Regions from separate parts of the Thalassotalea psychrophila genome, predicted to be linked through region 1. Evidence: predicted binding sites of a transcription regulator. Region 1 holds the regulator's gene; each other region holds the start of a gene.
What was found. The regulator sigma-54, encoded in region 1, starts transcription at its own class of promoters, with help from an activator protein. The targets are predictions, from matches to a motif close to GTTGGCACGNNNNTNGNNT.
Positions count from the first base shown of each region.

Region 2: the regulator sigma-54 is predicted to act here: its motif matches at 4,704-4,722, upstream of glnA (glutamate--ammonia ligase).
Region 3: the regulator sigma-54 is predicted to act here: its motif matches at 4,543-4,561, upstream of RGQ13_RS11015 (S8 family peptidase).

Region 1 covers NZ_CP134145.1:652,350-662,857, reverse strand. The annotation lists gene RGQ13_RS02840 (KpsF/GutQ family sugar-phosphate isomerase) at 1-109, shown strand, start outside; gene kdsC (3-deoxy-manno-octulosonate-8-phosphatase KdsC) at 114-680, shown strand; gene lptC (LPS export ABC transporter periplasmic protein LptC) at 677-1,243, shown strand; gene lptA (lipopolysaccharide transport periplasmic protein LptA) at 1,209-1,784, shown strand; gene lptB (LPS export ABC transporter ATP-binding protein) at 1,786-2,514, shown strand; gene RGQ13_RS02815 (RNA polymerase factor sigma-54) at 2,623-4,119, shown strand; gene hpf (ribosome hibernation promoting factor) at 4,145-4,432, shown strand; gene ptsN (PTS IIA-like nitrogen regulatory protein PtsN) at 4,435-4,884, shown strand; gene rapZ (RNase adapter RapZ) at 4,892-5,737, shown strand; gene RGQ13_RS02795 (HPr family phosphocarrier protein) at 5,758-6,036, shown strand; gene mgtE (magnesium transporter) at 6,140-7,501, shown strand; gene pmbA (metalloprotease PmbA) at 7,626-8,969, opposite strand; gene yjgA (ribosome biogenesis factor YjgA) at 9,120-9,638, shown strand; gene tldD (metalloprotease TldD) at 9,704-10,508, opposite strand, start outside.
Region 2 covers NZ_CP134145.1:4,073,855-4,084,362, forward strand. The annotation lists gene RGQ13_RS16910 (sodium/sugar symporter) at 1-1,123, opposite strand, end outside; gene galK (galactokinase) at 1,180-2,322, opposite strand; gene RGQ13_RS16920 (UDP-glucose--hexose-1-phosphate uridylyltransferase) at 2,322-3,365, opposite strand; gene RGQ13_RS16925 (LacI family DNA-binding transcriptional regulator) at 3,527-4,534, shown strand; gene glnA (glutamate--ammonia ligase) at 4,779-6,185, shown strand; gene RGQ13_RS16935 (DUF4124 domain-containing protein) at 6,412-6,930, shown strand; gene glnL (nitrogen regulation protein NR(II)) at 7,020-8,099, shown strand; gene glnG (nitrogen regulation protein NR(I)) at 8,102-9,508, shown strand; gene RGQ13_RS16950 (MerC domain-containing protein) at 9,583-9,972, opposite strand; gene epmA (elongation factor P--(R)-beta-lysine ligase) at 10,049-10,508, opposite strand, start outside.
Region 3 covers NZ_CP134145.1:2,708,128-2,718,635, reverse strand. The annotation lists gene RGQ13_RS11040 (oligosaccharide flippase family protein) at 1-958, shown strand, start outside; gene RGQ13_RS11035 (glycosyltransferase family A protein) at 998-2,071, shown strand; gene RGQ13_RS11030 (ATP-binding protein) at 2,128-3,480, opposite strand; gene RGQ13_RS11025 (hypothetical protein) at 3,750-3,995, shown strand; gene RGQ13_RS11020 (DUF2999 family protein) at 4,022-4,273, shown strand; gene RGQ13_RS11015 (S8 family peptidase) at 4,596-6,413, shown strand; gene RGQ13_RS11010 (hybrid sensor histidine kinase/response regulator) at 6,700-10,508, shown strand, end outside.

The sequences.
Region 1 (10,508 bases):
TAAATCTATGGAAGATAAAAGCATCAATGGCTTAATTATTGTCGATCAAAACCACCAACCAATTGGGGCGATGAATATGCACGATATTTTAAAAGCGGGAGTAATTTAACTCAATGAACCAGCCAAACTCTTTAACTAACACCCTTTATGGGCAAGTAGATAGCAATATTCTTAGCCAAGCAGCACAAATCAAGTTGTTAGTTTGTGATGTGGATGGTGTATTTTCTGATGGACGTATTTATTTAGGTAACGATGGCGAAGAGCTAAAAGCATTTAACACTAAAGATGGTTTTGGCATTAAAGCCTTAGGTCAAAATGGAGTCGACGTTGCAGTAATTACCGGTAGACAATCTAATATCGTTGAAAAACGTATGACCGCCCTAGGAGTAAAATTTATTATTCAAGGTGAAGAAGATAAATTACCGGCATTAATGAAGATCGCAAAAAACTTGGAACTTACTAACGAACAAATTGCCTATATAGGTGACGACGTTCCAGACTTGCCTTGTATCGAAGCTGTCGGGTTAGGAGTTGCAGTTAATGATGCTCACCCGTTAGTTAAACAAGGCGCAAATTATGTTACCTTTATTAAGGGCGGTTTTGGTGCAGTCAGAGAACTTTGTGATCTGATCATGCAAAGTCAAAACACATTACAAAATGCTAAAGGCAGCAGTATATGAATCGATTGCATAGTATTTCAACGATTATATTTATCATTTCATTATCTGTTTATGGATATATGCAATGGCAACAATCGAATGAAACTATTGTGCAAGTAGTAAAGCCGAAAGATGAGCCCGACTTTATCGCAACAGCATTAAGCTCAAGCCAATATGACGAGATGGGCAATTTAACTCATACCATTTCTGCTGAGAAAATGTCTCACTATTTAAATAATACTGAAACACTTTTCCAAGCGCCTAAATATACGTTGTACCCTAAAAATGGCAGTGCTGTTTGGCATTTATCCGCAAATCAAGGACGTTTAGGCGAAGATAATATCTTATTGCTCAATGATAGAGTACGATTGATTTCTGAAGACAAAACAAATTTTATTTCAGAAATACACGGCAAATCTCTTAATGTAGATTTAACTAATAACATCATCACTTCAGAGCAGACTATCTTGTTAAAAGGCAAGGATTTCACTATGTATGGCTCTGGGTTAAACGTTGATATCAATTCCACTAAAATGACTTTGAATGAACATGTACAAACAATTTATAAAAAACATGCCTCATAAATTACTGCTTGGCATAGCATTAGTATTTCCATTAGCAACAAGTCTTGCCGAAGAAGCTGATTTTAAACAAGAGATTGTGATTGTTGCAAAAAAGCAATCTAGCGATTTAAAAAATAAGATTGCCAGTTACATGGAAGATGTGAAAATCACCCAGGGCACGCTGAGTATAGAAGCAGACGTGGTGAAGGTAACAAATCAAGAAGGTACGGATCTTAAGAACTACTTGGCTACAGGAAAACCTGCACGGTTTAGCCAAATTCTTGATGATGGCCAAAAAATTGAATTACAAGCAGATGAAGTTTCATATTCACCAGCCACGCAAACAATTACCATAAAAGGCAATGCATCAGTTAGCCAAGAAGGCAGTATGGTAAAAGGTGACATAATCACTTACAACATAGCAACAGAACAACTAAGCGCAGAAAGTGCCAGTACTGTAACAACAATTTTAAAGCCTGAAGTGAAACCAGAAGTTAAAGAAGAAACACAAGATGTTGAATCTAAAATTAACAATTCAGTAGAGCAAGATAAAGAACAATAATATGACGGCAACCCTAAAAGCACAAAACCTTGCTAAATCCTATAGCGGCCGAAAAGTAGTAAAGAGTGTCAGCTTAACGGTTAACTCAGGACAAATAGTAGGTCTATTAGGCCCTAATGGTGCAGGTAAAACCACTTCGTTTTATATGATCGTTGGTTTAGTACCAAGTGACGAAGGCTCTGTCGTGTTAAATGATCAAGATTTAACCTTATTACCTATGCATGAAAGAGCTCGTCAAGGCATAGGTTATCTCCCGCAAGAAGCGTCAATTTTTAGAAAACTTAGTGTCTTTGATAACATCATGGCCATTTTACAAACCCGCAAAGATCTCGACGATGTAGCCAAACTGGAAAAACTTGAAAGTCTGGTTGAAGATTTTAATATTGGTCACATTATTGAAAACACTGGTCAGAGTTTATCTGGTGGTGAAAGGCGCCGTGTTGAAATCGCCAGAGCACTGGCTGCTGACCCAAAATTTATCTTATTAGATGAACCGTTTGCTGGAGTAGATCCAATTTCAGTGGGCGATATTAAAAAAATTATTTTACAGTTAAAAGATCGTGGTATTGGGGTATTAATCACCGACCACAACGTACGAGAAACTCTTGATGTATGTGAGCATGCATACATTGTAAGTCATGGTGAATTGATCGCTGAAGGTAATGCTGAACAAGTTTTAAGTAATCAACATGTTCGAGATGTCTACCTAGGTGAGAAATTCAAGCTATAGTTAAGTTAATCAGCTTAAGCTAGTTTAAAGCAATTATTCGTTTCTCGTGTATTTAGTAGTTAACTTGCATAAGATTACACTTATGTAAATTTGGAATTTTTTCAAAAAATGAGACCTAGTCTTCAGCTCCGTATGGGGCAACATTTAACGATGACACCACAGTTACAACAGGCAATAAAACTGTTGCAACTCTCTACGTTAGATCTGCAACAAGAAATTCAAGAAGCTTTAGATAGCAACCCTTTATTAGAGGTTGATGAATCCGCTAATCAAGAAGAGATCAACGCTAATTCAGATTCACATTTAGATAGTAAGCAAACAGCTGCTGAAGCTATTGATGGTAGTGAGGACGCACAACCGACTCATGACGAAATAAGTACTTCTGAAGCCTTAACTCAAAATGAAATTCCACAAGAGTTGTCCGTAGATTCAACTTGGGAAGAAAGCTTCAGTGCCGGTACATCAAACACTGGGCTTGGCGGCGTCAGTAATGATGATTATGTATATCAAGGTGAAACTTCTGAATCTATCCAAGATCATTTAACTTGGCAAATGGAGTTAACTCCGTTTTCCGACACCGATAGGACTATTGCCATAGCTATTATTGATGCTATTGATGATAGTGGCTATCTTACGGTGACCTGCGAAGATATTTTATCTAGCTTAGGAGATGATGAAGTCGAACTAGACGAAGTTGAAGCGGTGTTAAAACGCATTCATATGTTTGATCCTATAGGCTCTGGGGCTAAATCAATAGCCGACTGTTTACTAATTCAACTTGCCCAGTTTAGCCCTGACACTCCCTTTATAACAGAAACCAAATTGGTGATTAGCGAGCATATCGATTTGTTAGGTAATCGTGATTTTAGACAAATCATGCGCAAAACTAAGTTAAAAGAGCCCCAGCTAAAAGAAGTAATGCAGTTAATCCACTCGTTAAATCCAAGACCTGGCGATGCGATAGTACAACAAGAGGAACAATACGTTATTCCTGATGTTAGTGTTTTCAAGAAAAATGGTCGTTGGGTGGTGGAATTGAACCCGGATACTGCGCCTAAAATTGGTATTAATAATCAATACGCGTCGATGGTTAAAACAACTAAATCATCAGAAGATAGCCAATTTATTCGTTCACATTTACAAGAAGCAAAATGGTTCATCAAATCACTTGAGAGTAGAAACGACACTTTACTTAAAGTTTCTAATTGTATCGTTCAACAGCAGCAAGGCTTTTTTGAGCATGGAGCAGAAGCAATGCGACCTATGGTATTAAATGACATTGCAGAAGCTGTTGAAATGCATGAATCAACGATATCAAGAGTTACAACACAAAAATATATGCACACCCCAAGAGGTATATTTGAACTAAAATACTTCTTTTCTAGCCATGTTAGCACTGAGAATGGTGGTGAATGTTCATCAACAGCAATACGTGCTCTGATTAAAAAACTAGTCGACGCAGAGATAGCAGCAAAACCATTAAGCGATAGTAAAATGGCGGAATTGCTTAGCGAACAAGGTATTAATGTAGCACGTCGAACCATTGCTAAATATAGAGAATCGTTAGGTATACCACCATCGAATCAAAGAAAAAGTTTACTTTAAAACCAACAAAATAAGGACAAAGCTTATGCAAATTAATCTATCCGGTCATCATGTTGAAGTTACCGATTCTATGCGTTCATATGTTGATGAAAAATTACAAAAACTCGAACGACACTTTGATCACATAAATAATGTGTATGTGGTTTTGAAAGTAGAAAAATTGCAACAAATTGCTGAAGCTACCTTACATGTAAATGCAGGTGAAATATTTGCTTCTGCCAACCATGAAGATATGTATGCGGCAATTGACGGATTAGTCGACAAACTAGATAGACAAGTTCTCAAACATAAGGCTAAGTTAGCTCACCATTAACTATGAATTTAAAGCAACTATTAAGCCCTGACTGCACCATATGTGCAGTACAGGGTAAAAGTAAAAAAAACATACTTCAACAAATCAGTGCAATTGCAGCGAATAAAATTAGCAGCGCAAATGCAAAAGAATTGTTGGACAGTTTAAGTAAAAGAGAAAAGTTGAGCAGCACTGGAATTGGTAATGGTATCGCTATTCCACACGGTAAAATCAATAATAGTGAAAGCCCCGTGGCTGTTTTATTAACAACAGATAAGCCAGTTATTTTTGACGCTATTGATGATAAGCCGGTTGACATTTTTTTCGCATTGTTCGTTCCTGAAGATCATTGTCAGCAACATTTAGAGACTTTGGCCAGTGTTGCCAAATTTTTTAGTAATAAAGAGAATAGTAAAAAAGTAAGACGTTGTCACAGTTCCACTGAACTTCATCAATTGGTTGTAAACAATTAGGTAGAAAATGAAACTAATCATTGTAAGTGGTCGTTCTGGCTCAGGTAAAACCGTTGCATTAAGAGTGCTAGAAGATCTTGGTTATTATTGTGTTGATAATATTCCGGTAAATCTATTACCAGCACTAACTCATACTGTTATTAATGACTATGAGAATGTGGCGGTATCCCTCGATGTACGTAACCTGCCAGAAAATCCTGAAGACGTTAAAGAGATCATAGATTATTTACCTAATTCTGTAGAATTAAGTATCTTGTATTTAGATGCCGATGATAGTGAACTCATTCGTCGTTATAGCGAAACAAGACGCTTGCATCCCTTGATCCGTAAAAATATGGCTCTTGATCAAGCAATTGCGCTAGAAAAAAAATTACTCGACCCGGTAGCAAGTAGGGCAAATTTATACATTAATACTTCCAAACTAACTCCGCATCAACTTGCCGATTTAGTGCGAGAAAGAGTACTAGGTTCCACTACAGGTAATTTGGTAATTGTATTTGAGTCGTTTGGTTTTAAATATGGTGTGCCATCTGATGCAGATTATGTTTTCGATGCAAGATTTTTACCTAATCCTTTTTGGGAAGAAGGTTTAAAAGCATACAACGGATTAGACCAGCCGGTACAAGACTTTTTAGCAAGCCAACCGATAGTTACTAAATTTATTTGGCAAATCAATTCTTTTATGATGACTTGGTTGCCTCATCTAGAGCGTAACAATCGTACGTATTTAACCATAGCTGTTGGTTGTACTGGCGGTCAACACCGAAGTGTTTATATTGCTGAGACACTAGCAAAACAATTTAAAAAAGAACACAAAGATATACAGATTCGTCACCGTGAAATGACCAAGTAATTGTTGAGTTAAATTTAAAAATGTCGTTAATTGTTGAACAAAGTGTACTAATCGAAAATAAATTAGGGTTGCATGCAAGAGCCGCTACTAAATTAGCAAAATTAAGCAAAAACTATCAGGCTAAAATTACCTTAACACTCGAGCAAAAATCAGCTGAAGCTGACTCGATTATGGGGCTTATGTTACTAACGGGTAGTCAAGGCAAAGAAGTCCACGTCAAAGCAGAAGGTATTCAAGCCGAGCAAGCAATGGCCGCAGTAATTCAATTGTTTTTAGATAAATTTGACGAAGCCGAATAACTTCAGGTAGTTAATTTTAATAAAAAAGCTGATAAAACCATTAGCTTACGTTAAACTTGCACTGATTTAGAATTAATAACAACAACCTTGCACAGGGTGATTCATGCCAGAAATATCAGAGCAAGAAATTAGCCAAAAACGTTTATTAGAAATAAATACCGCTTTAGAAAGTGGTATGTTCGTTTATGTGCGAAAAATGTTCCAGCATATGCCTGCTTTTGACATTGCTTTACTCCTCGAATCATCTACTTCTCGCAGCCGTAATGTTCTTTGGCAACTAATTGATCCTGATCTTCAGGGTGAAATCCTGGAAGAGCTTTCAGAAGAGGTTCGTAAAGGTATCTTAAGAAACATGCAGCCTGAAAAAGTTGCTGCCGTTGCTGAAGGTATGGACATTGATGATTTGGCTGAGGTTTTAAGAACCCTGCCCGACTCTGTCTATAAAGAAGTATTAAACTCAATGGACTCGCAAGATCGAACCCGAGTTGAGCAAGCACTTTCTTATGAAGAAGATACCGCTGGCGGTATCATGAATACCGATACCATTACTCTTCGTCCAGATATCACCATTGATGTGATTTTGCGCTACTTGCGCTTAAAAGGTGAATTACCTGAAGCAACTGATTCATTCTATGTAGTAAACCGTAAGGATCAGTTTATTGGTTCTGTTTCATTAGCTAATTTAGTTACCGCACGGCCTGAACAAGCGATCGCTGAAATTACCGATTACGATACAATAGCCATCACAGTTGAAACAGAAGAAAGTGAAGTTGCTAAGTTATTTGAACGCCATGATTGGCTTTCTGCACCGGTAATTGATGATAATGGTCAATTACTTGGTCGTATTACCATAGATGATGTGATTGACATCATTCGTGAAGACGCAGAACACTCAATGATGAGCATGGCGGGTTTAGATGATGAAGCAGATACTTTCGCACCGGTAATTAAAAGTACGCAGCAGCGCTCTATTTGGCTCGGTGTAAACTTAATTACCGCCTTAATGGCTGTTGCTGTATCTAGCATGTTTGAAGGCATATTAGCCGAGATGGCGATATTAGCAGTTTTAAATACGTTAGTGCCAAGTATGGGCGGTGTTGCCGGAAATCAAACCTTAACTCTGGTTATTCGCGGTATGGCATTAGGTCACATTGGTGATAACAACGCTCGTATTATTTTAAATAAAGAAATAGCCGTAGGTTTTTTAAATGGCCTGATTTGGGCATTATTTATTGCGTCTATTGTTGCTATTTGGAAGCAAGATATCGTGTTAGGTGGGATTATTGCTTTTGCAATGCTGATGAATTTAACTGTCGCAGGCCTCGCGGGTGTTGCTACCCCTTTAGTGTTGAAGAAAATGAATATCGACCCTGCTTTAGCCGGTAGTGTTATCCTAACTACGATAACCGATGTTGTTGGAATATTTGCCTTCTTGGGAACAGCAACCTTATTCTTAGGTAAGTAAAAAAAGGTACTAGGGCTGATAAGGGTTAAGGAGTCAAGGGCAAAATGGTCATCTTAACGATTACCTGTACAACTGAAACAGAGCCGCTTACCTAATTCCTAGGCCCTATTTCCTAATCCCCTTATTACTGCCCTGAAACCTGCATCTCTTCAATAATTACAGAGCCAGTTTTTATGCTGCCCCGTAAATCATAATCGCTTCCGGTTGCAACTACGGCTTTAAAAATATCCTTTAAGTTACCAGCAATGGTAATTTCAGACACTGGGTATTGTATTTGCCCATTTTCAACCCAAAATCCAGCAGCGCCACGTGAATAATCGCCATTAACCACATTGACCCCTTGCCCCATTAGCTCAGTTACTAATAAACCGGTGCCTAATGTTTTTAACATAGCTTCAAAGTCGCCATTATTGGCAGATACCATCCAGTTATGAATGCCACCAGCATTACCTGTTGAAGTAAGTCCTAACTTACGTGCTGAATAGCTTGTTAGTAAATATGATTGTAAAACACCGTCGACGATAAACTCTCTGTCTTGGGTAGCTATACCTTCAGCATCAAAGCTGCTACTGGCTAAACCACGCAAAATATGTGGACGCTCTGAGATATTTAAGTGCGATGAAAATACTTGTTCGCCAATAGCATCTAATAAAAATGAAGAATTTCGATATAAATTACCACCACTAATTGCAGCAATAAAATGACCAAATATACTATTGGCTACATCGGCCCTAAACATCACTGGTGTTTTTTGGGTATTAAGCTTATGGCTATTAAGTCTTGCTACGGCTGCTTGTGCAGACTCTAAGCCAACAGCCTTGGCAGATTGCAATTTATCAAATTCACGACTGACAGTGTAACTGTAATCACGCTGCATATCATCGCCATCTGTAGCTATCATCATACAACTCAAGCTGTGGCGCGTACTTGGATAACCCACTATTTGGCCATGGCTATTACCATAAACCTTAAAACCTTCGAAGCTAGCAAAGTTAGCTCCATCTGAATTTGTAATTTTTTTATCACTATTCATAGCTGTAATTTCAGCTTCAGTGGCAATCTCAATTGCTTGTTCAGTGGTTAAACTTTGTGGGTGATATAGGTCTAAATTTTGAGGGTTAAATTCAAGTAACTCTTTATCAGCAAGCCCTGAACAAGGATCCACAGAAGTGTACTTAGCAATATTGATTGCCGCTTGAACTGATTGTTGCAATGCTGATTCAGACAAATCAGCAGTAGAAGCAGAGCCTTTACGACCTTCTTTATAAACAGTAATTCCTAGCGCACCATCGTTGGTAAATTCAACAGTATCTACTTCCCCTAAACGAGTAGAAACACTTAGACCTTCTTGCTTACTGATTGATACTTCTGCATTATCTGCACCTAAAGTTTTAGCTAGTTCGAGAACTTGAGCAACTTTGTTTTTAACTTGAGAAATTGAGGTATTTATAGATTCGATATTTTGCATTTAGGGTATCAACAGTAAGAACTAATTGCCTAGTATAATTGGCCATTAGTGATAAATAATTTATTTTAATAAGCATAACATACAGATATTAATTAACTTAACGTTATGTTGTATAATTAAGACATTATTTATTTTAACTATGACGATTTTATGAAAAAGCGCGGTAAAAAATTTATTGATGAGAGCATCCTCATTGTCAGCAAGACTGAAATCAAGAATGACATGAAAGACATGCAAAAGCTTGGTGAGCAAATTTGTAAACTCAATCGTATGCAACGAGCTAAGTTAACGCTTAATGAAGAAATTCAAGCAGCCTTGATCATCGCGGATAAAATCAAAGGTAAGCACGACGCCTATCATCGCAACGTACAATTTATAGCTAAACAGTTATTCGAAAGTGATTATGAAGCAATTCAAGGTGAACTTGATAAGTTGAATAATAAACACGCTATAGAACACATCAACAATTCAAAACTTGAAGTAATTCGCGATCAATTAATTGCCCAAGGTGATAGTAGAATAGATGAATTATTAGATGAACATGAAGGTTTCGAACGTCAACGAATGCGTCAATTAGTACGACAATCGGCAAAAGAAGTAAAACTAGAAAAGCCAGGTAAAAGCTTTAAAGAATTATTTAAATATTTGAAAGAGAATATTGCCCTCTAGAAAAAACAGAGGGTCAGAGTCAGGTTATTCTAAAATAACCTGACTCTGACCCTCTAATTTAAAACCTACTGCGTACCACCAATCGTCATTTCATCGACTTTCAAGGTTGGTTGACCAACACCTACAGGAATACTTTGGCCATCCTTGCCACATACACCAACACCACTGTCTAGCGCTAAATCATTACCAACCATGCTTACCTGCTGCATTGCTTCTGGACCACTTCCAATTAACGTTGCGCCTTTAACTGGTGAGGTTATTTCACCATTTTCAATTAAATAAGCTTCGGCAGTGGTAAATACAAATTTTCCAGAGGTGATATCAACTTGGCCACCGGCAAAGTTGGGAGCATAAATGCCTTTTTTAACTGATTTAATAATGTCTTCTGGTGAATGCTCACCAGCAAGCATGTAGGTATTCGTCATACGGGGTAATGGCAAATGTGCGTATGACTCTCTGCGGCCATTACCAGTAGGCTTAACTCCCATGAGGTGAGCATTATGCTTATCTTGCATGTAGCCTTTCAAAATACCATTTTCAATTAGTACATTATATTGTCCTGGTGTACCTTCATCATCAATAGCAACCGAACCTCGGCGATCTGCAATAGTACCATCATCAACAATTGTACAATGTTCAGATGCAACTTTTTGACCCACTTTACCAGAAAATGCAGAAGAGCCTTTACGATTAAAGTCGCCTTCTAAGCCATGACCTACAGCTTCATGTAGTAAGACACCTGGCCAACCAGCACCTAAAACTACTGGCAACATTCCTGCAGGTGCATCTATGGCAACCAAGTTAACCAAAGCTTGTCTAACAGCTTCTTCAGCATAAGCATGGTAGCGAGGTTTAGTACCTTCCACTTCA
Region 2 (10,508 bases), 1.4 Mb from region 1:
GATGCTGAGATTTATTCGGCTTCATTTTGCTATAAATGTCCATAGTAAAGATGGTTGAGATACTATTGGTCATTGATGCTAAAGATGAAACAATCGCAGCAACTAAAGCGGCAAATACTAGGCCTTTAATACCAACAGGCATAAGTGCCATCATTGATGGATAAGCTAGATCTGGAGTTGCTAATCTTGGATAAAGAACTACGGCTGCAATACCCGGTAATACAACGATTAATGGCATTAAAAGTTTTAAATAAGCTGCAAAGGCAATACCTTTTTGTGCTTCTTTAAGATCTTTAGCAGCTAAAGCGCGCTGAATAATATATTGGTTGAAACCCCAGTAACTTAGGTTCATAACCCACATACCACCAATTAATACAGAAATACCTGGTAGGCTCATATAGTGTTCGTTTTCAGGGCTTAGTACCATATCAAAATGGCTAGACATATCAGTAGTTAATACACCAAAGCCAGCAAGGAAACCTTCGCCGCCTGACACAGCATCTAGTGCTAGGTAGCTTAAGAATAAGCCGCCAAAAACCAGTAATACCACTTGGATTATATCGGTATAAGCAACTGCTTTTAGGCCACCATATAAAGAATAAGCAACAGAGAATATTGCTAAGAAGATCATGCCGTACATCCAATCAACACCGGCAACGCTTTCAATTGCTAAGCCACCTAACCAAAGTACCGCCGTTAAATTAACAAAGATGTAAACCGCTAACCAAAACAAAGCAAGGGTCGTTTTAACTTTATTGTCAAAGCGTTGCTCAAGATACTGTGGCATGGTGAAAATTTCATTTTTCAAGAAGATAGGCAACATGTATTTACCTACTAATATCAAGGTGATCGCCGCCATCCATTCATAAGAAGCAATAGCTAAGCCTATGGCATAACCAGAGCCTGACATACCGATGATCTGCTCAGCGGATATGTTGGAAGCAATAAGCGAAGCACCAATAGCCCACCAAGGCAATGACTTACTTGCTAAGAAATAATCTTCTGTATTTGCACCTTCTTTCTTTTCGCTGCGAGAAATCCACAAAGCAACGAACAAAAGACAAATTACATAAGTAATAAAAATGCCGGTATCTAAAGTACCGAGCTTGTTTGTAAAATCCATAGGTTTTCTACCCTTTCGTTATTTATATTTTTTATAATTATTAATGGTGATTGTTATTATCTAAATGCGCCTTGGCTGGCAACACAAATATATATACTTGGCTGTAAACTAAATTTTTTCGAATAGTTATTATTAACAGTTTCAGTTAACTTTTCCAACATTGATGTTGGTGTTAAGGCAACGATACAGCCACCAAAACCTCCGCCAGTCATACGCACACCGCCCTTTGCGCCTAGCTCAGCTGCAACCATTTCGACCAAACCATCCATTTCTTTGGTAGTCACCTCAAAATCATCACGTAGTGAATTGTGAGAAGCTAGCATTAGCTTACTCATTAATGCCATATCTTGGTTTTTTAATGCGATTAATGCGTCAGTTGTGCGAGCATTTTCACTGACAACATGGTGAGCACGTTTATACAATACGGGGGCAATTTCAGATTTTTTAGCCTTTAATTCAGCAATCGAAACATCTCTCAATGCTGGTTTATTAAAAAATGCTGCCACTTGTTCACATTGCTCTCGACGTAAGTTGTACTCACTATCGACTAAGCCACGTTTAACGTTAGAGTTCACTATAAATAATGACAGACCGTTTGGAATAGGTGCATCTTCAAAAGACAAATCACGACAATCTAGCAACATCGCATGGTCTTTTTTACCCATAGCCGAAATTAGTTGATCCATAATGCCACAATTACAGCCGACAAATTCGTTTTCAGCTTGTTGCCCCATTTGTGCAGCTTTTATGCCATCTAAATCTAGTTGATAAAGGCTTGCAAAGGTTTTTAAGATAACAATTTCAAAACTAGCAGAGGAGCTTAAGCCAGCACCCTGCGGTACATTGCCCGCAACAACGATGTCTGCACCAAGAATATGTGGATATGTTTTTAATAAAACCTGTAATGTGCCGCGAACGTAGTTACTCCACATTTTATCTTGATCAAAACTAATATCATCTAAACGAAACTCGCTCATTTCTTGATTACAATCATAAGCAAATACTCTAACAACATTATCTGTACGTTTAGATGCAGCAATTGTAGTACCAAAATTAATCGCGGCAGGCAGCACAAAACCATCATTATAATCGGTATGGTCGCCGATAATATTTACTCGCCCTGGTGCATGACAAATTAATTGTGGGGCTTGTTTAAACTTTTGCTGAAACAAGTCTTTTACCATTTCATTTTGACTCATTATTGATTGTCCTTGTAATGCACATTAGGTAAGTCTCGTAGCCTTTGTGCCGCTTGTTCGGCAGTAAGGTCACGTTGCGCTTCTGCCATCATTTCATAACCAACCATAAATTTGCGAACAGTAGCTGAGCGCAGTAAAGGTGGAAAAAAGCTAGCGTGTAACGTCCACTGAGGATGGCCTTCACCATCAAAAGGAGCGCCGTGCCATCCCATTGAATATGGGAATGAGCTATTAAATAAATTGTCGTATTTAATCGTAATTTTTTTAATGATATCAGCCAGAGATGCCTTTTGAGATTCGCTCAGATCTGTCATTCGAGTTACAGAAAAACGAGGTAATAACAATGTTTCAAATGGCCATGCCGCCCAATAAGGTACAACAACTACCCAGTCGGCATTTTGTACAACTACTCTTTCTTGCTTAGCGACTTCTTTTATCGCGTAATCTTGCAATAAATTAGTGCCGTATTTGTTGTAGTAATCTTTTTGAGCCTGATGCTTTTTATTTACCAAAGTAGGTAATTGTTGCTGTGCCCATATTTGACCATGAGGGTGAGGGTTTGAACAGCCCATCATGCTGCCCTTATTTTCAAAAACTTGCACCCAATTGTATGTTTTGCCTAGCTCTTCACATTGAGTTTGCCAAGTATTTACAATATTAATTATTGCTTGCTGAGAAAGTTGTGGCAGAGTTTTACTGTGATCTGGAGAAAAACATATCACTCGGCTTTCACCTTGCTCAGTTGCCATTTTAAATAATGGGTCATCACTTGAGGCTAGCGGTGTATCTTGCTTTAATGCGGCGAAGTCATTAGTGAAAACATAAGTGTCACTATAATTTTCATTAATCTCTCCATTTATACGAGTGTTACCTGCACATAAAAAACAGCTTTCATCATGACTTGGCCTAACATCTTCATCTAATGTTTCAACTTGTCCTTGCCAAGGGCGTTTGGCTCGATGCGGTGAAACTAACACCCATTCATTAATTAATGGATTATACCGACGATGTGGGTGTTCAGTAGGATCAAATTTAGTATCCATATACACAATTCTCTAATTTTCATTTACACTGGATTAACCATAAGGTAAACGTTTACACTTTATCTGGCAAGTGCATTTTACATAAATATCAAAAGTTCCCTTTTATTCCTTTATTAAATAGGGTTATTATTAAGCCATGTTAATTATAAAAACGTTTACCTATGTCTACTATTAAAGATGTTGCTCGAGTAGCAGGCGTTTCAATAGCGACCGTTTCTAGGGTTGCTAATAACGGCCCGAAAGTTGGTGATAAGACTCGAACGAGGGTTTTAAAGGTTATGGCTGATATAGGCTATACACCTAATGCGAATGCACGGGCATTGGTAACACAGAAAAGCTCCACTATAGGTGTTGTTATACCTGATCTTACTGATCCATTTTTCGCATCTTTAGCTAATGGTGTTGATCAAATTGCCCGCCAACATAATATGCAATTATTACTTAGTACGGGTTTAATCTCTGCCGAGTCGGAATTACAAGCGATTAATGTACTCATTGAAAGGCGATGTGACGTGATTGTTTTACACAGTAAAAAAATTGCTAATGACGACTTATTAAAGTTAGCTGATAAAGTACCCGGATTAGTGTTAATTGATCGTTATATTGAGCAAATTTCTCATCGCTGCATCTGGTTAGATAATGAAGAAGGTGGCCGTATAGCTGCACGGCATTTGATGTCTTTAGAACATCGTGATGTTGCATGTATTAGTAGTAAATATCAGATTGATGATCCCCTAATGCGTTTACAAGGTTTTTCTGATGAACTAAATTCTGCCAACTTAACTATAGATGATGAGCTTATTGAGTACGGCGAGCCTAATTTGCAAGGTGGAGAAATTGCCACCCAAAAAATTCTTGCTAAAGGTAAACCATTTTCAGCGATTTTTGTTTACAACGATGCTATGGCTATTGGTGCAATTTCTACATTAGAAGATAATGGCTTTAAAGTACCGTCAGATATTTCTGTGATTGGTTTTGATGATGTATTGTTATCTCGATACTCAAGACCTAAATTAACTACCCTGCATTATCCTATTGAGAAAATGGCAAAGAAAGCAGCTTTTCTAGCATTGCAGTTATCTAATAAAAATGTAGATATTGATTCTAGTAGCGAATATAAATATATTCCTCAGTTAGTAAAGCGTGAATCAACAGTCTTTAAAAGTTAAATCAAAAGACCGAAAGTGATTTATCACAAAGAATGCCTGATTTATATTCGTTATAGTTATAAATCAATAAATAAAGAAGGCACGCACCATAAAGATCACTTTTTGCACCACCGCGGTGCAAAGCGATTAATATGCATTAGAAAAAACCTTATAATTCAGCGTATGTAAAGTTGGCACAATTCTGGCTTATAGATTACCAAGTAAAATTTTAATATTAACCTGCAGAATAATTACGGAGACGTTCATGTCACAAGCAGTATTAGATCTAATCAAAGATAACGACGTAAAGTTCGTTGATTTACGTTTTACCGATTCAAAAGGTAAAGAACAACATGTTTCAATTCCTCATCACCAAGTTGATGAAGATTTTTTTGAAGACGGAAAAATGTTCGATGGCTCTTCAATCCAGGGTTGGAAAGGCATTAACGAATCAGACATGGTAATGATGCCTGATGCATCAACAGCTGTTATGGACCCTTTCACTGAAGAAGCAACACTGAACCTACGTTGTGACATCGTTGAGCCTGCAACTATGCAAGGTTACAGCCGTGATCCTCGTTCAGTTGCTAACCGCGCTGAAGAGTACATGCGTTCAACGGGTATTGCTGACACTGTATTAATTGGTCCAGAGCCAGAGTTCTTCGTTTTTGATGACGTTAGATTCCACACTGATATGTCAGGTTCTTTCTACAAGATTGATGATAAAGAAGCTTCTTGGAATTCAGGTACTGAATATGAAGAAGGTAACATGGGACATCGTCCTGGTGTTAAAGGCGGTTACTTCCCAACGTCTCCTGTTGATTCATCACAAGATTTACGTTCAGCAATGTGTTTAGTAATGGAAGAAATGGGCTTAGTTGTTGAAGCACATCACCATGAAGTAGCAACTGCTGGTCAAAACGAAATCGCTTGTCGTTTTAACACTATGGTTAAAAAGGCCGATGAAGTTCAAATTTATAAGTACGTTGTTCATAACGTTGCGCACGCATACGGTAAAACAGCGACATTTATGCCTAAGCCACTAGTTGGTGATAATGGTACTGGTATGCACGTTCACCAATCACTTGCGAAAGATGGTGTTAACTTGTTCTCTGGTGATCAATACGGCGGTTTATCGCAAGATGCTATTTACTACATTGGTGGTATCATCAAGCATGCTAAAGCTCTTAATGCTTTCACTAACGCATCAACTAACTCATACAAACGTCTTGTTCCTGGTTTTGAAGCACCTGTAATGCTTGCATACTCTGCACGTAACCGTTCAGCGTCTATTCGTATTCCAATTGTGCCAAGCCCGAAAGCAATGCGTATCGAAGTTCGTTTCCCTGATCCTACAATGAACCCTTACTTAGGCTTCACTGCTATGTTAATGGCTGGCCTTGACGGTATCAAAAACAAAATCCATCCTGGCGATGCTATGGATAAAGATTTATACGACCTTCCAGCGGAAGAAGCAGCAGCAATTCCACAAGTATGTTCTTCTTTTGAAGAAGCACTTGATTCACTAGAAGCTGATAATGACTTCTTAACTGCTGGTGGTGTAATGGATATCGATATGATCAATGCTTACATTGGTCTTAAACGTGAAGAAGTGGAATTATTAAACTCTACAACTCACCCAGTAGAATTTGATATGTACTACAGCGTTTAATCGCAACTTAAAACATAAATAAGAAAGAAGCCCGCTAATGCGGGCTTCTTTGTTTTAGGTGACGTTCTGTAATTATTGCAAAGAGCACAGAATAACAAAACTGCTATAATAAAGTTTTATAGCAATTTACTAGCACTATGGTAAATATTTAGTTAAATTAGATACTAATAACTAACTGATGAATCTATCATTTAGTGTGACGATTTAAAAAGGAACATTTTAATCGATGGCAAAGTATACAGTTTTTGTAATACTGTTTTTAACACTACTGGCACCTGCAACTGCTTCAAAGATATATGTATGGCGCAATGCAAGTGGTGACTTGGTGTATTCTGATAGCCCTAAACCGGGTGCTGAAGAGATTGCCGAAGAAATTGAAATAAAGAATAAACAAACGGTTATTTCTTCTGTTAATACTACTGTGCTCGATATTAGTCCAAGAGTCGTACAGGAAGAATACCAAGTCCAAATATCTCAACCTGAAGATCATGCCACCATACGCGATAATTCAGGTTCCATTTACATCTCAGGTAGAGTTGCCCCTGTTTTCAAGCGTGGATACAAAGTGCGTTTGTTAATGAATGGCAAAGTACATGGAGAGCCTCAAACCCGTTCAGTATTTATCTTACGAGATGTTGATCGCGGCGAACATAAAATAAAATTAGAGCTTCTTAACAATCAAGGCAAGGTTATTGCATCTTCTAAAGAAAGAACTGTTTACTTGCATCGAGCTAGGGTTAATTAATCTAATTTTCTCTATTTAGGTGCAAAACACCTGACTATTTATTAAACTGCTATAAATGGTCGCACCAACTTGGTGCATTGGAGATTACCTTGTACACCAACGCTAGTTTAAAAGAGATCCGAGCTACTTATGCTCAACATCTAGTACCACAGCTTGTTACTGCTGTTGTAATAATTGATGACAACTTAAATATTCAATATTTAAACTCTTCCGCTGAAGCATTATTTTCAAAAAGCTTGAATCGTTTATATCTGAAAGGATTTCTCGATGTTTTCACTCACTGTTCAATAACATCCCAGCGCTTAGAACAAGTTCTGGTTACCGGCCAAGACTTTACCGATTCAGACGTTGTATTAGAGTTTATTGAAAACTATCACATTACCATTGAAGTAACAGCTTCGGCAGCTCTGTTTGATGGTAAAGAGCATATCCTTTTAGAATGCAAACAAATCGATAAACAAAAACAGATCAGTGCAGAAGTTTTTCAAGAACAACAATGGGAAGCTGCAAGAGATTTGATCAGAGGATTAGCTCACGAAATTAAAAATCCGCTTGGTGGTTTACGTGGTGCAGCTCAATTGCTCGACAAAGAACTTAACCCTGACCAACAAGAGTTTACTTCAATGATAATTGAGCAAGCCGACCGGTTAACCAATTTAGTCGATCGTCTGTTAGGGCCTAACCAATTACCTAAACTTGAAGTGCACAATATTCATGAAATTCTAGAAAAGGTCCGTCAGTTAGTCAGTTTAGATAATGCCAAACATATTGAAATAGAACGAGATTATGACCCTTCAATTCCCGATATAGAAATTGACACTGAGAAACTACAACAAAGCTTGCTCAACATTATTAGAAATGCGACGCAGATCCTTGATGAGAGCGGTATTATTAAGCTAAAAACTAGGATTGCCACCAACCAAACCATTAATGGAAAAAAAGTTAAGTTAGCCATTAAAATATCAATTATTGATAACGGGCCAGGTATTCCTGCTGACATACAAGATACCATTTTTTACCCTATGGTTTCTGGCAGAGCTGATGGCACGGGATTGGGACTATCAATTGCGCAAACATTAGTACACCAACATAAAGGGAAATTATCCTGTCATAGTTACCCTGGTCGCACTGAATTTACCATTTTATTGCCTTTACCGAAGAGAGTATAACCATGAACTCAGAACAAGTTTGGATTGTTGACGATGATAGCTCAATACGTTGGGTATTAGAGCGCGCTATGAAAGGAGAAAACATTAGCTGTGCCTCGTTTAGTAATGCCGATGATTTATTAGCTGCAATTGACTATAACCAGCCAGAAGTGATTATTTCTGATATCCGCATGCCGAAAATGGATGGCATGACTTTACTCGGTATTATTAACGATAAATTTCCAGATTTACCGGTAATTATCATGACTGCCCATTCCGATTTAGACAGTGCCGTAAATGCTTATCAAGGCGGTGCATTTGAATATTTACCTAAACCTTTTGATATTGATGATGCTTTAAATTTAACTAAGCGAGCGTTAATCCACGCGCAAGAGCAAAACGCCAAAAAAGCCATTGTTACCAAAACAGAAAATGGAGTTGGAATCATTGGCGAAGCGCCAGCAATGCAAGAAGTGTTTCGGGCTATTGGCCGTCTTTCACGTTCAAGTATTAGCGTGTTAATTAATGGTGAGTCTGGTACAGGTAAAGAATTGGTCGCACATGCTTTACATCTCCATAGCCCAAGAAAGAAAAATCCATTTATTCCATTGAACATGGCAGCCATTCCTAAAGACTTAATTGAGTCAGAACTATTTGGCCATGAAAAAGGAGCATTTACTGGTGCAAACTCAATTCGTCAAGGTCGCTTTGAACAAGCTCATGGCGGTACATTGTTTTTGGATGAAATAGGCGATATGCCAATTGATGTGCAAACACGTTTATTGCGAGTTCTTGCCGATGGTCAATTTTATCGCGTCGGTGGACACAATCCAATCAAGGTTGATGTAAGGATCATAGCTGCAACGCATCAAAACCTTGAAGACAGAGTAAATAAAGGAGAGTTTCGTGAAGATCTCTTTCACCGATTAAATGTGATCCGTATACATATTCCAAGCTTAAAAGAACGAAAAGAAGATATCGAACAATTGGCTAAACACTTTTTAAACCTAGCGGCTAATGAACTAGGAGTTGAGTGTAAATCTATTTCACGCGATGCAATTAAATTTATGCAACGTTGTGATTGGCCTGGCAATGTCCGCCAGCTGGAAAACACCTGTCGCTATTTAACTGTAATGGCTAGTGGCCAAGAAATATTAGAAGATGATTTACCAGAAGAGCTATCAAAGAACCCTGTTACTGCTATTTCGGAACAAACAAGTGGTGGATGGCAAGAACAATTATCATCTTGGGTAGATGAAAAGCTAAACCAAGGTTCCACTGATATATTGTCAACCGCTATTCCTGAGTTTGAAAAAATATGTCTAGATAGAGCACTAAACTTTACTCATGGTCATAAACAAGAAGCAGCTAAAAAACTTGGCTGGGGACGCAATACCCTAACTAGGAAGTTAAAAGAGTTACAAGATTAACGTTTCTAACTCATATAAATGAAAGGGGGAGCTATTTAGCTCCCCCTTTCATTTATTAATACAAAACATTAAGTTTATTCTAACTCGCCACCACACTCGTGATCGCTACAAGTTCTACAGTTATTACAAAGCTTTAAATTTACAACGTGGGCCGCAATTAAAAAACATGCACCAACGATAATCATAACTGGCTGCAAACTTTCATCAACACTGTGCTTATGCCAATAGATAAAGCCGCCTAAAAATAATAGGTAGAACGGATAGATTTTACGATGGTAGCGTTTAAAACCAGAGAAAAGTGCTATTGAACCAAGAATTAAGGTTACAAATAAAAAGATATGCTCTGATTCATGATCTCCCAGAAACTCTAAGCCAAACAAAGATAATATCGGTACTAAAACAGGCAGCAAAATACAATGCAATGCGCATATTGATGTTGCTGTAATACCAAGTCTATCTAGCATGAGTGAGTCACTGTCCTATAAAATATTTAGAACAGTGATAATATCACATATGATATATTATAACATTTATTTTTTGTTACGACCTGTTAACAGGAAAGGCTATCACTTCGTCAATACTTTTTGCTGCACATGCTAGCATTAACAACCTATCAATCCCTAAGGCCACACCTGCACAACCTGGCAAAGAATTCTGTAAAGCTGACAATAGGTTTTCATCAACAGGTTTAGGGGCTAAATTATACTCAACTCTAAGGTCGTTATCAGCTTCAAAGCGTCTACGTTGCTCATTTACATCAGTGAGTTCATGAAAACCATTCGCAAGTTCCATTCCCTTAAAATAAAGCTCAAAGCGTTCAGCAACTCGACTATCGGTATTACTTACTTTAGCAAGTGATGCCTGACTAGCAGGAAAGTTATAAACTAAACATGGAATTGTTTTACCAATATTTGGTTCAACTAATTCAACAAATAGATATTGTAATAATGTATCTAAATTATTTTCTTTTAGAACCCAATCGGCATTTAATTTATGATCT
Region 3 (10,508 bases), 2.1 Mb from region 1:
GCAGTTGATTTTTGCGCAAATGATGGCAAGTTTCTTTGAGCAGAGTGTGATAGCGAAAATGCTCATGGTCATGGCCGTAAGTTACCTTTTATTTCCTGTAGTAAGTATTCGAGTATTTATCTTACAACGTAATAATCAAATGGCACACGTGGGTATTTGTAGTGGTATTTGTTTACTTATCGAAAATTTAAGCATCGCTGCGCTTGTTTATCAAACTGGTGATGTTATGGCAATCGCTTATGGCAAGCTTATTTACTCAGTTGCTTGGATAGTTATCTTTAGTTTTGTTGAAACTAAAAAGTTTGGAATTGGTTTTAATTTTTCAGTAATTAAATCATTAGTTTTTGCGTCAACAAAAATGATGTTTGCAGAATCGGCGAAAGGAATACAGCAACATATCGATATTTTGTTTGCTGCTAAATTACTATCACCTGAATCGTTTGGTTTATACAGTTTTGCTAAGAGTGCTGGCATAGGTATCACTCAGTCGATAAATTGTGCCTTTACTAATGCCTTATACCCGCAACTATGCAGTTTCAATAGACAAGATGACTTACAACAACGAAGCCGAAGCATATATTGGTTAACGTTATTTTTGGCAAGCCTGTTTGTATTTCAAGCTGCCGCGGCATTTCTATACATGCCGTTATTTTTTTCAGAACAATGGTTGCTCGCTATTCCTATCACCAGTGTTCTTTGTTGTTCAGCTTGTACCACCATTTTTTTAGATGTTAAGTGTTGTATGTTTCGCGCCCTGTATTGTTATAAAACAGAGAGCTGTTCGCGTGTGGCTATCTTACTATGCTATGTGCTTGCACTTGTATTTATACAGCCAAATACAGCAATTGGATTAGCGCTGAGTATGTTAATACTTTCAATGATTAATTTATTCGTGTTTATCCCATTTAAGAGACTATATAACTTACCCAAAATTGGGATAAAACGTATTCAACAGTGAACCATTTATTTTATTAAATAATCCAAATGAGGTTTTATTATGTCAAATGCTATTATTCAAAAAATATTAAAAAGTCCACAAGTATCTGTCATTATTCCAATGTTTAATGTCGAAAAATACATCAATAAATGTATGAGTTCTGTTTTAGAACAGACGTTTAAGGATTTTGAAGTTATTTGTGTTGATGATGGATGTAAAGACAATACATTAGTAAGACTTAGACAATTTAACGATCCAAGAATTCGACTAATACAACAATTAAATCGTGGGTTGGCAGGGGCCAGAAACACTGGTATTAGCCATGCGAGAGGGCAGTACATAGCGTTATTAGATGCCGATGACTTTTGGCATGAGGACAAACTAGCTAAACATGTAATTCACCTTAATAGCCGAGCAAATGTTGGCATCAGCTATTGCCCATCTTTATTTGTTAATGATGATGATAAACCTTTAGGTATTGGCCAGTTTCCAAAATTGAAAAATATCAGCCGACGCGATGTTTTATGTCGTAATCCAATCGGCAATGGTTCTGCCCCAGTGATTCGCAAAGCAATGCTTATTGATTATGTAAATAGCCTGGAAAAAGACGTATGCAGTAAGACTTTCCGTAATAAAGGTAGAGAGAAATGTCATCAAGTTCGTACTGAATACTTTTATGAAAAATTGAAACAGTCAGAAGATATTGAATTTTGGCTTCGACTCAGTTTAAACACAAGTTGGAAGTTTGAAGGAATAGGGCAAGCGTTAACATTTTATAGAATAAACCCACACGGTTTATCGAGTAATTTAGAGGCTCAATTTGCCTGTTGGAAAGCCGCATTAGCGTTAAATAAAGCGTCTCAGCCTAGCTTTTTTAACCGCTATTATTCGTTAGCGAAAGCGTATCAGTACCGTTACTTTGCACGACGCGCAATTCAATCAGGTAAAAGTGATACTGCTAGGTTTTATATGAGTAAAGCGCTAAAGACTAATTTGAGAATTATATATCAAGAGCCGTTAAGAACATTGAATACATTATTATGCACAGTGTTGTTAAATCTATTGCCCGATAAAGTTTATAGATCTCTTGAGAAATATATCATGGACCAAATTCGTAAGTTAAGGCTGAGGTAAAATAACTATACAATATTAATGTCAGCTTGAGTTTAGACTTGTATTGTTTTTTTGTACTAGTAACAGGCCAACTGTTTACTGATGTTTGGTAGGAAAATGGTGAAAGTTGTACCTGTTTCATCGGAGGCAACTGTTAATCTACCTAGGTGCTCTTCCTCAATGATTTTGTAACTAATCGAAAGTCCAAGACCAGTTCCTTGGCCAGCAGGCTTAGTGGTGAAAAATGGCAGGAATATATGAGATAAATTTTCTGAAGGAATACCTATACCGTTATCACTAATTTTAATATAAACACCGTGATTATCGGTGGAAGTTTCTATTTCAATATTGCCATCTTTTTTACAAGCCTGGCTTGCATTTAGAATAATATTCATAAACACTTGATTCAACTTGCCTATATTACCTTGCACTAAAGGTAAGTCGGTTAAATTAAGATTTACATGACAATGTGACTTAATTTGACTGTTAACAATATTTAAGGTGGTTTTAATCCCTTCATTGATGTCAACATTACACAACTCCTCATCTTTGGAACGAGCAAATCTGTTAAGATCACTAACTATACCTTTTGCGATGGTTAAGCCTTTTATTGTTGATTGAGTAAGATCTGAAAGATCATTTACTACATGGCAATAGCTTTTATCCCTTAATGGCAGTTTGTGTTGCTCTGCTATATCTGGGTTTTCAATAATGGCCTGATGGGCAGACTTAATATCGGAAATATAGTCTTCTAAAATTGCCAAGTTACTTAATGAATATGCCAAGGGATTGTTTATTTCGTGGGCAATACCAGCTGATAACATGCCAACCGATGCCATTTTTTCAGATTGGATCAAGGTTTGTTGATTTAGTTTTAAATCGGCAATGCTTGCTTGCAATTCGCTATTGGCACGTTTTAATCTGATTTGTGTGGTTTGCAGATTTCTTTGATAAATAGCACTAGCGATCCGAGGAGCAATAATATTGGCAATTATTTGCAGTAGCTTTTGATCGGATTTCGTATAATTATTTGTATATTGAGATTCTGAGTCGATAACCGCAATTGTTTCACCTTCATAGATTACGGGCACCGTAAGCTCTGAGAGACCTGAGTATTGGTCAAATATATAGCGATGATCGAGCAGGGTGTCAGGTACTATCTCTGCAACCTTAGTTTCAGCTACGGTACCTACAATGCCTTGTCCCATAGGAATTTCTATTCTTTCATAGATTTGCCTATCTTTAGGGTTTTTAATACCAAATGCTGAAACTTGAATTAATATTTGCTCTGCTCGTAAGTAAATAACACAATCTTCAAACTCCATGATATCACCAACGCCTTGAGCGATAGACCATAGTAGATCATCTAAACCTGCTTGCTCAAGCATAGCTAATGCAAAATCATTAATTTTATTTACATCTACTGACATAGTTAATACCTATTAGACGTTACATTGCTCACTATTAAGAATAGTTCAATTTAGGTAATGTAACCAATATAGTTGTAGCTCATCCATTAGTATTAAACATACCTATTAGAAGTCATTCGACAGATCGTCGTAGAGGCTATGAAGCTACTTACAGCTAACGTATTAGTACCGTGCAAAATTGTTGCCAATATTTATGCATGGCTACTATTGATAAATTTTCCATAGTCCATATATAGATAAAGAATCAATATCAATGAGCACTCTTAGCAATGGGCAGTAAAAAACAGGTAACAACTGAGAAAGATAAGATCAATTTTTCTTACAATGTCATCGCTACACTCATCGCAGTATTAGGGGAGGATATAGAACCTGAAACACTGTTTGAATATTTATCTAGTTTTGAACGTTTTGATGCTTTAGCTATTTCATCTAGTAGTGCTAACCTACAAATAATAGCAGAGCATGGTAAAGAATATTTCGAACAAATGATTGTACTACCAACACCTAGTAGTTAATTAACAACCTTCAATGGAAAAAACAAATGAACCCAATTATTAAAACATTAAAAGAATTAAATATTAGTGATGAAAAAATTAATGAATTATTCCAAGCGTTAACAGAAAACCCTATGATGGCAATGGCGATTATTCAAGGTCTTGGTATTCCTGCTGAAAAGTTACAAGAGTTAATGATGACCATTATGACTAATCCTGACTTAATCAAAGAAGCAGTAGATGAGCTTGGTTTAGATTTTTCTAAAGTTGAAGAAGCTAAAAGTAAACTAGCAAAGTAGTTATAAAGTAGGTAGTGGGCTGTTAATTTTAAGTATCTACAATATTGATCTTCTCATCGAATGGTTTCAGCATTTAATTCTAGCACTATAAACATTCGCCATATTGTTTAATGTTGTCGCCATTTGTTTTCGCCAAATTATCCTTTCGTCATTATTTTTGCATTTGTACTCGTCATATTTTTCTGTTTATTAGGCGATTCTTTAGAGCCCTGTAACTGTTTGTAACCTGCAGGCTAATGAAAATGCGGTTGTTAAACTGGTTTTTATTTTCTGGCACAGTTCTCGCATTAGATAAATTATATTAATTTAACTGGTGTAATTTATGAATCTGAATTCATTAAAAAAAATAACAATAATAAGGTCTGCGCTAAGTACCTTGCTGCTACTTTCTGTAGCAGCGTTTCTTTTTATTTCTAACAGCCCCAATTTATATAAAGGCTCTTATATAGTTCAAGGAGCTAGCAAGCCAACCTTGATTTCCGCCATAGAATCAGTTGGTGGGGAAGTAGTACATAACTATACAGTTATTCAAGCGATATCCGCTTTGTTAACAAATCAGCAAGCAGAGCAGGTTCGTAGTGAACACCCTATGATACGATTGTTTTCTGATGAGAAAGTTAAGCTTAGTGCGCATAAGTCACATTCTAAGTCAAAAGGGCAAACTGATGAGCGCAATACTTATTTTCCCACTCAAGTAGGTGCAAGCCAATTACACGATCAGGGCATAACTGGTGAAGGGGTTGGGGTTGCTATTATAGATAGTGGCGCTGCAAAGTTTGATGGCATTACCAAAAACAGTTATGGAAAAAAGCGTAAAATTCATCACCACAGCGTGCTTAAAGGCAGTAAAGCATTAAAAGATGAGTATGGTCATGGTACACATGTCACCAGTTTAATCAGCAATAGCTCGGCAACTTATAATAGTAATGGTGAAGAAAGTGGCACGTATAATGGTATTGCGCCTGATGTTGAATTAACGGTAGTTAAAGCATTTGATGCAAATGGTAGCTCAACTTACAGCGATGTTTTAAAAGCTATAGAGTATGTTGTTGTAAATCGTGAAAAACATAATATTAAAGTGTTGAACCTATCTTTTAGTGCCAAACCGCAGTCGTTTTATTGGCAAGATCCAATCAATCAAGCGCTAATGGTTGCATGGCAAGAAGGAATTACTGTTTTTGCTTCTGCAGGTAATAGTGGTTCAGAGGCAATGTCTATTGGTGTTCCAGGGAATAACCCTTATGTAATAACCATTGGTGCCACTTCAGATAACTATACTCCGTTTGATCTTTCTGATGATTTTGTTACTTCATTTTCAAGTGCTGGCCCTACGGTTGAAGGCTTCGTTAAACCTGAACTTGTTGCACCCGGCGGTCACATGCAAGGTTTAATGAGCCATAAATCAAAACTTTATAAAGACTACCCAGAGTATGCTGACGGTGATGATTATTTCTTATTATCAGGTACATCGCAATCTACCGCTGTAGCTAGTGGTGTTGCAGCTCTTATGTTGCAAAATGACCCGTACTTAACACCTAACGATATTAAATGTCGATTGATGTCTTCAGCACTTGCTGGCACAGAAAATGAAAGTGAATTGTCATACAGTATTTTTCAACAAGGAGCGGGTATGATTAACGCTCCGTGGGCTGTAGCAAGTGATAAAGTTGGTTGCGCCAATCAAGGAATGGATATTGCGAATGAACTAAATGACTCACAGCATTATGTTGGTCCGGCTCGTCGTTACGAAGAAAGTGGTGATTTTTACATATTAGGGGCTGAAGGTTTCGAGTGGGATGGTTTATACAATAAAGCCCATTTATGGCCGCAAGCTCACGTATGGCCGCAGGCTCACGTATGGCCACAGGCTCACGTATGGCCACAGGCTCACGTATGGCCACAGGCTCACGTATGGCCACAGGCTCACGTATGGCCGCAGGCTCACGTATGGCCACAAGCCCACGTATGGCCACAAGCCCACGTATGGCCGCAAGCTCACGTATGGCCGCAATCTAACTTATGGGGTGATACAGCGGTGTGGGAAGATGCTCATGTATGGCCGCAATCAAATTCTTTCTTAGATATGGGAAGTGATATTAGTTCGGTGTCATTTATTAACAAATGGATTGAACAAGAATAAAAAATATAAAGGCGCCAATTGGCGCCTTTTACTTCAGGGACGAAGGAATGCCAACTTAACATGGATGTTATAAAGTTGTCTCACTTTTGGGATGAATGGAATGTTAACGCAAAATTAACCATTTATTTACATGCTTGTTACCTTTCGATTCATTACATCCTGTAAATAATATTTTAAACGTTAGTTAACTTCTATTTATGGCTTTTAGACTCAATTTGTAATGACATTTAAGGGTCTAAATGCTATTAATACTAAGAATTAATATAATAAACTTTAGGTTGCAGTAATGACCATTAATAAGAATCAGCATAATTTATTGCTGATAGTTTTTCTTATACATTTCGCTATTTTTATACTCTTCAGTACTAAGGTAAACGCATCAAATATTATTAATCAAAATCAAATTCAGTTTACCAATTTAAATGATGTAGAAATCTTATCTCACCCTGCTGTTAATAGCATTACTCAAGATGAAATGGGCTTTATATGGCTTGGTAATCAAAACGGCTTAAATCGTTTTGATGGAATTTCTTCGACAATTTATACCCACATACCGGGAGTACCAACCAGCCTTGCAAGTAATTGGGTAAATAAAGTTTTTGTCGATTCAGAAGGGCGGTTATGGGTGCTTGGTAATGGTGGTATCAGCCTATATTTACCGGAAATTGAAGGTTTTAAAAACTACAACAGCAATAAACTTAATAAGGACGTTTTAGGACAAAATTATGAAACCGTTGTAGAAGATGAAAATGGAATGCTCTGGTTTGGCAGCGCTGATAAAGGCATCACTGTTTTTGATTTTAAAACCTCGTCATTTAAGTCTCATCCACAGCTACAAACAAACTCTATTTCAGACCTTAGTTTTGATAAAGGCCAAAACCTATGGGTAGCAACAGAAAAAAGTGGAATAAGAGTAAAATTAGCTGGAAAACCAAACTTTTTAACATTCGACACAAAAACCGATATTAATATCCCAAGTGATAAAATTAAAAAAGTATTTGAAGATCACCAAAATAATATTTGGATTGCTACCAAAGATATGGGGGTCTTTCAGTTTGATTTATATGAAGGTGTGACTAAATCATATCCTTTTAAAGAAAGTAACCCTAACAGTATCTGTTCTAATGATGTCCGTGATATCTATCAAGACAGCAAGGGAAAGCTTTGGTTCGCTACTGGTAATGGACTTTGTCTATATGACGAGAGAAATGATTCATTCATACGGCACAATCACGAGAACACTAGAGAAAATAGTTTAATTAATGATCTGGTGATTTCGGTATTTCAAGATGCCGGCGGGGTTATGTGGGTAGGCACTATTGCCGGCGTGAGTCGTTGGAACGCGGTATTAACTCCCTTTAATCATGTGAGTAAAAACTTTGGTAAGGGCAAAGAGCTTTCATCCAATTTTATCGTAGCACTCTCAGAAGATTCAAAAGGCAATATATTTGTAGGAACATTGGGTGGTGGCCTTAATATTATTGAATCGGCAACGGGAAAAATAAAACAATTCCATGCTGATAAAACTGATCCTGTTGCTTTACAGGATGATCGAGTAATGAATTTATTGATCGATAAATCAGACAATCTATGGCTTGGAACATTTGGTTCCGGTTTACACTATAAACCCAATAATAGTGAAGAGTTTAAAACTTTCCAACATGATCCTGAAGATCAAAATTCACTTAGTAGTAATGCTATCAGTAAAATAGTAGAACTAGATAACGGCTCTTTAGTAATTGCAACATTTGGTGGTGGGGTAAACATCCTTCATAAAAATGGCAATATCTCACGTATTTTGCATGACGAAAATGATGACAATTCAATATCGAGTAATAAAGTTATTGACGTAATTGTTGAAAATAAACAAAGCCTTTGGATAGCCACACGAGGTGCTGGTATTAATCATTATAATTTGGCAACAGGAAACAACACACGTTATCAAGTTAATGATCAACAAGAAAACAGTATCAGAACAAATTATATTGTAGGTTTGTTAAACACCGAAGAATACATTTGGATTGCTACTGAAGATTTTGGTATTGCCCGATTAGATAAGAGAGAATATTACCAAGGGAATATTAATTTTGATCATATCGGTATTAAAGAAGGTATGCCAAGCAATGTAGCTTATGGCTTAGTTGAAGATAACAACGGTTATATTTGGGTAAGTCATACAAGAGGGTTAACTCGCTTATCGCCAGCTGATTTATCAATTAATAACTTTGATAAAACTCATGGCTTACAGGCCGATGACTTTAATGCCGGCGCCCATTTTAAATCAAAATCAGGGCGAATTTATTTTGGTGGACCTAATGGCTTTAACTCGTTTATGCCAGATAATGTACCTATAAATACTAATCAACCACCTCTAAGGTTTACTAAATTCTCCAAAAATAACAAAACAGTTCCTATTCACCATATGTTTCGAAATGATGGAGTACTTGAACTTGAGTATTCAGACTCTTTTTTAGATTTTAAATTTGCTGCATTAGATTACACCAAGCCAGAAAATAATAAATATAAATATATGATGGAAGGTTTGAATTCAGAGTGGATAGAAACTACAAGTAACAACATACCTTTCACCAGTTTACAGCATGGAAATTATCTATTAAGGGTAAAAGGCTCAAATAATGACGGCATTTGGAGCGAAGATGAATTAACTATAGCAATCCATGTTAATCCGCCTATTTGGCTAAGCTGGCCTGCTTATTTCGGCTACTTCTTAGGATTGTTTATTGTTATTGTGCTTATGTATAAACGTCAGCAATACAAACGTCAGCAATTGCTTGATTCTAAAGAGCAATTGCAAGCTGAAGTTCATTTACGTACTCAAGAATTACAAAATGCTAACAGTGCACTTGAACACGCCATAGTTGAAACTAATTTAGCGAAAGAACTTGCTGAGAAAGCTGCAAATGCTAAAGCAAATTTCTTAGCTACTATGAGCCATGAAATTCGAACGCCAATGAATAGTATTATAGGCATGAGCGATCTGTTGCTTAAAACGGGTTTGAATAGAACACAAAATCATTATGCCGAGTCAGTGCAAAAAGCCGGATCAATGTTATTAGAGTTAATTAACGACATTCTAGACTTTTCTAAAATGGAAGCCGAAAAAGTTCAATTAGACCTGCAAACCTTTGACTACCACAAGCTTATTGAAGAAACTTGTTTTCTGTTTGCAAATAAAGCCCATGAAAAAGGAGTTGAACTTGCTATTTATATTGAGCCTAGTTGCGCCCCAATAATTAAGGCTGATTCGCTACGAATTAGACAAGTAATTGCCAACTTGTTAGGTAATGCTATTAAGTTTACTGAAACAGGTTTTATTGAATTGAATACCCATTCAGATCAGAAATCTTTATATATTTCAGTTAAAGATACCGGTGTTGGTATTAGTAAAATTAACCAAAGTAAAATATTTCAATCTTTTCAACAAGAAGATAACTCAACAACACGTAAATTTGGTGGTACCGGATTAGGTTTAGCGATTACTAAAAAGCTGGTGCAATTAATGTCAGGTTCTATTTATGTTGATTCAATACCTGGAAAAGGCTCTACTTTTACTGTAAAGATACCTTTAATTGAATGTAATCAAAGCGTTGAGCATCATGAGGAACAATTAAATACCGAAATTATGGTGTTAACAGAGAATGACATTGTAAATAAAATGACTTTGAACCTTTTGCAAAGGCTTAAATTAAATCATCAAACTCTGAGTATTGAAAAACTTCAACAAACCGTTATAGCAAAAAACAAGCATATAATTTATTTAGTAGATGAACAGTTACTGTCGCAAACTGAAATATATAAACACCTAGAAACTGTCGTGGACAACGTTGTGGTGCTAAATAGGACAACATCAAACCCTAGTTTATTAGCGCAAGCAAGATATCTTGATAAGCCATTGCGAAAAGGTTCAACATTAGACGTTTTAAAAGATTGTATCGATGGAAAACCTGTTGATGAACAAATCCATAATAATCATATTGTTGATGAAGTTGATGAGTTTAAAGCTCATATTTTGTTAGTTGAAGATGCCATCACCAATCAAGAAGTGGCAAAAGCCATGTTGCATTTATACGGTTG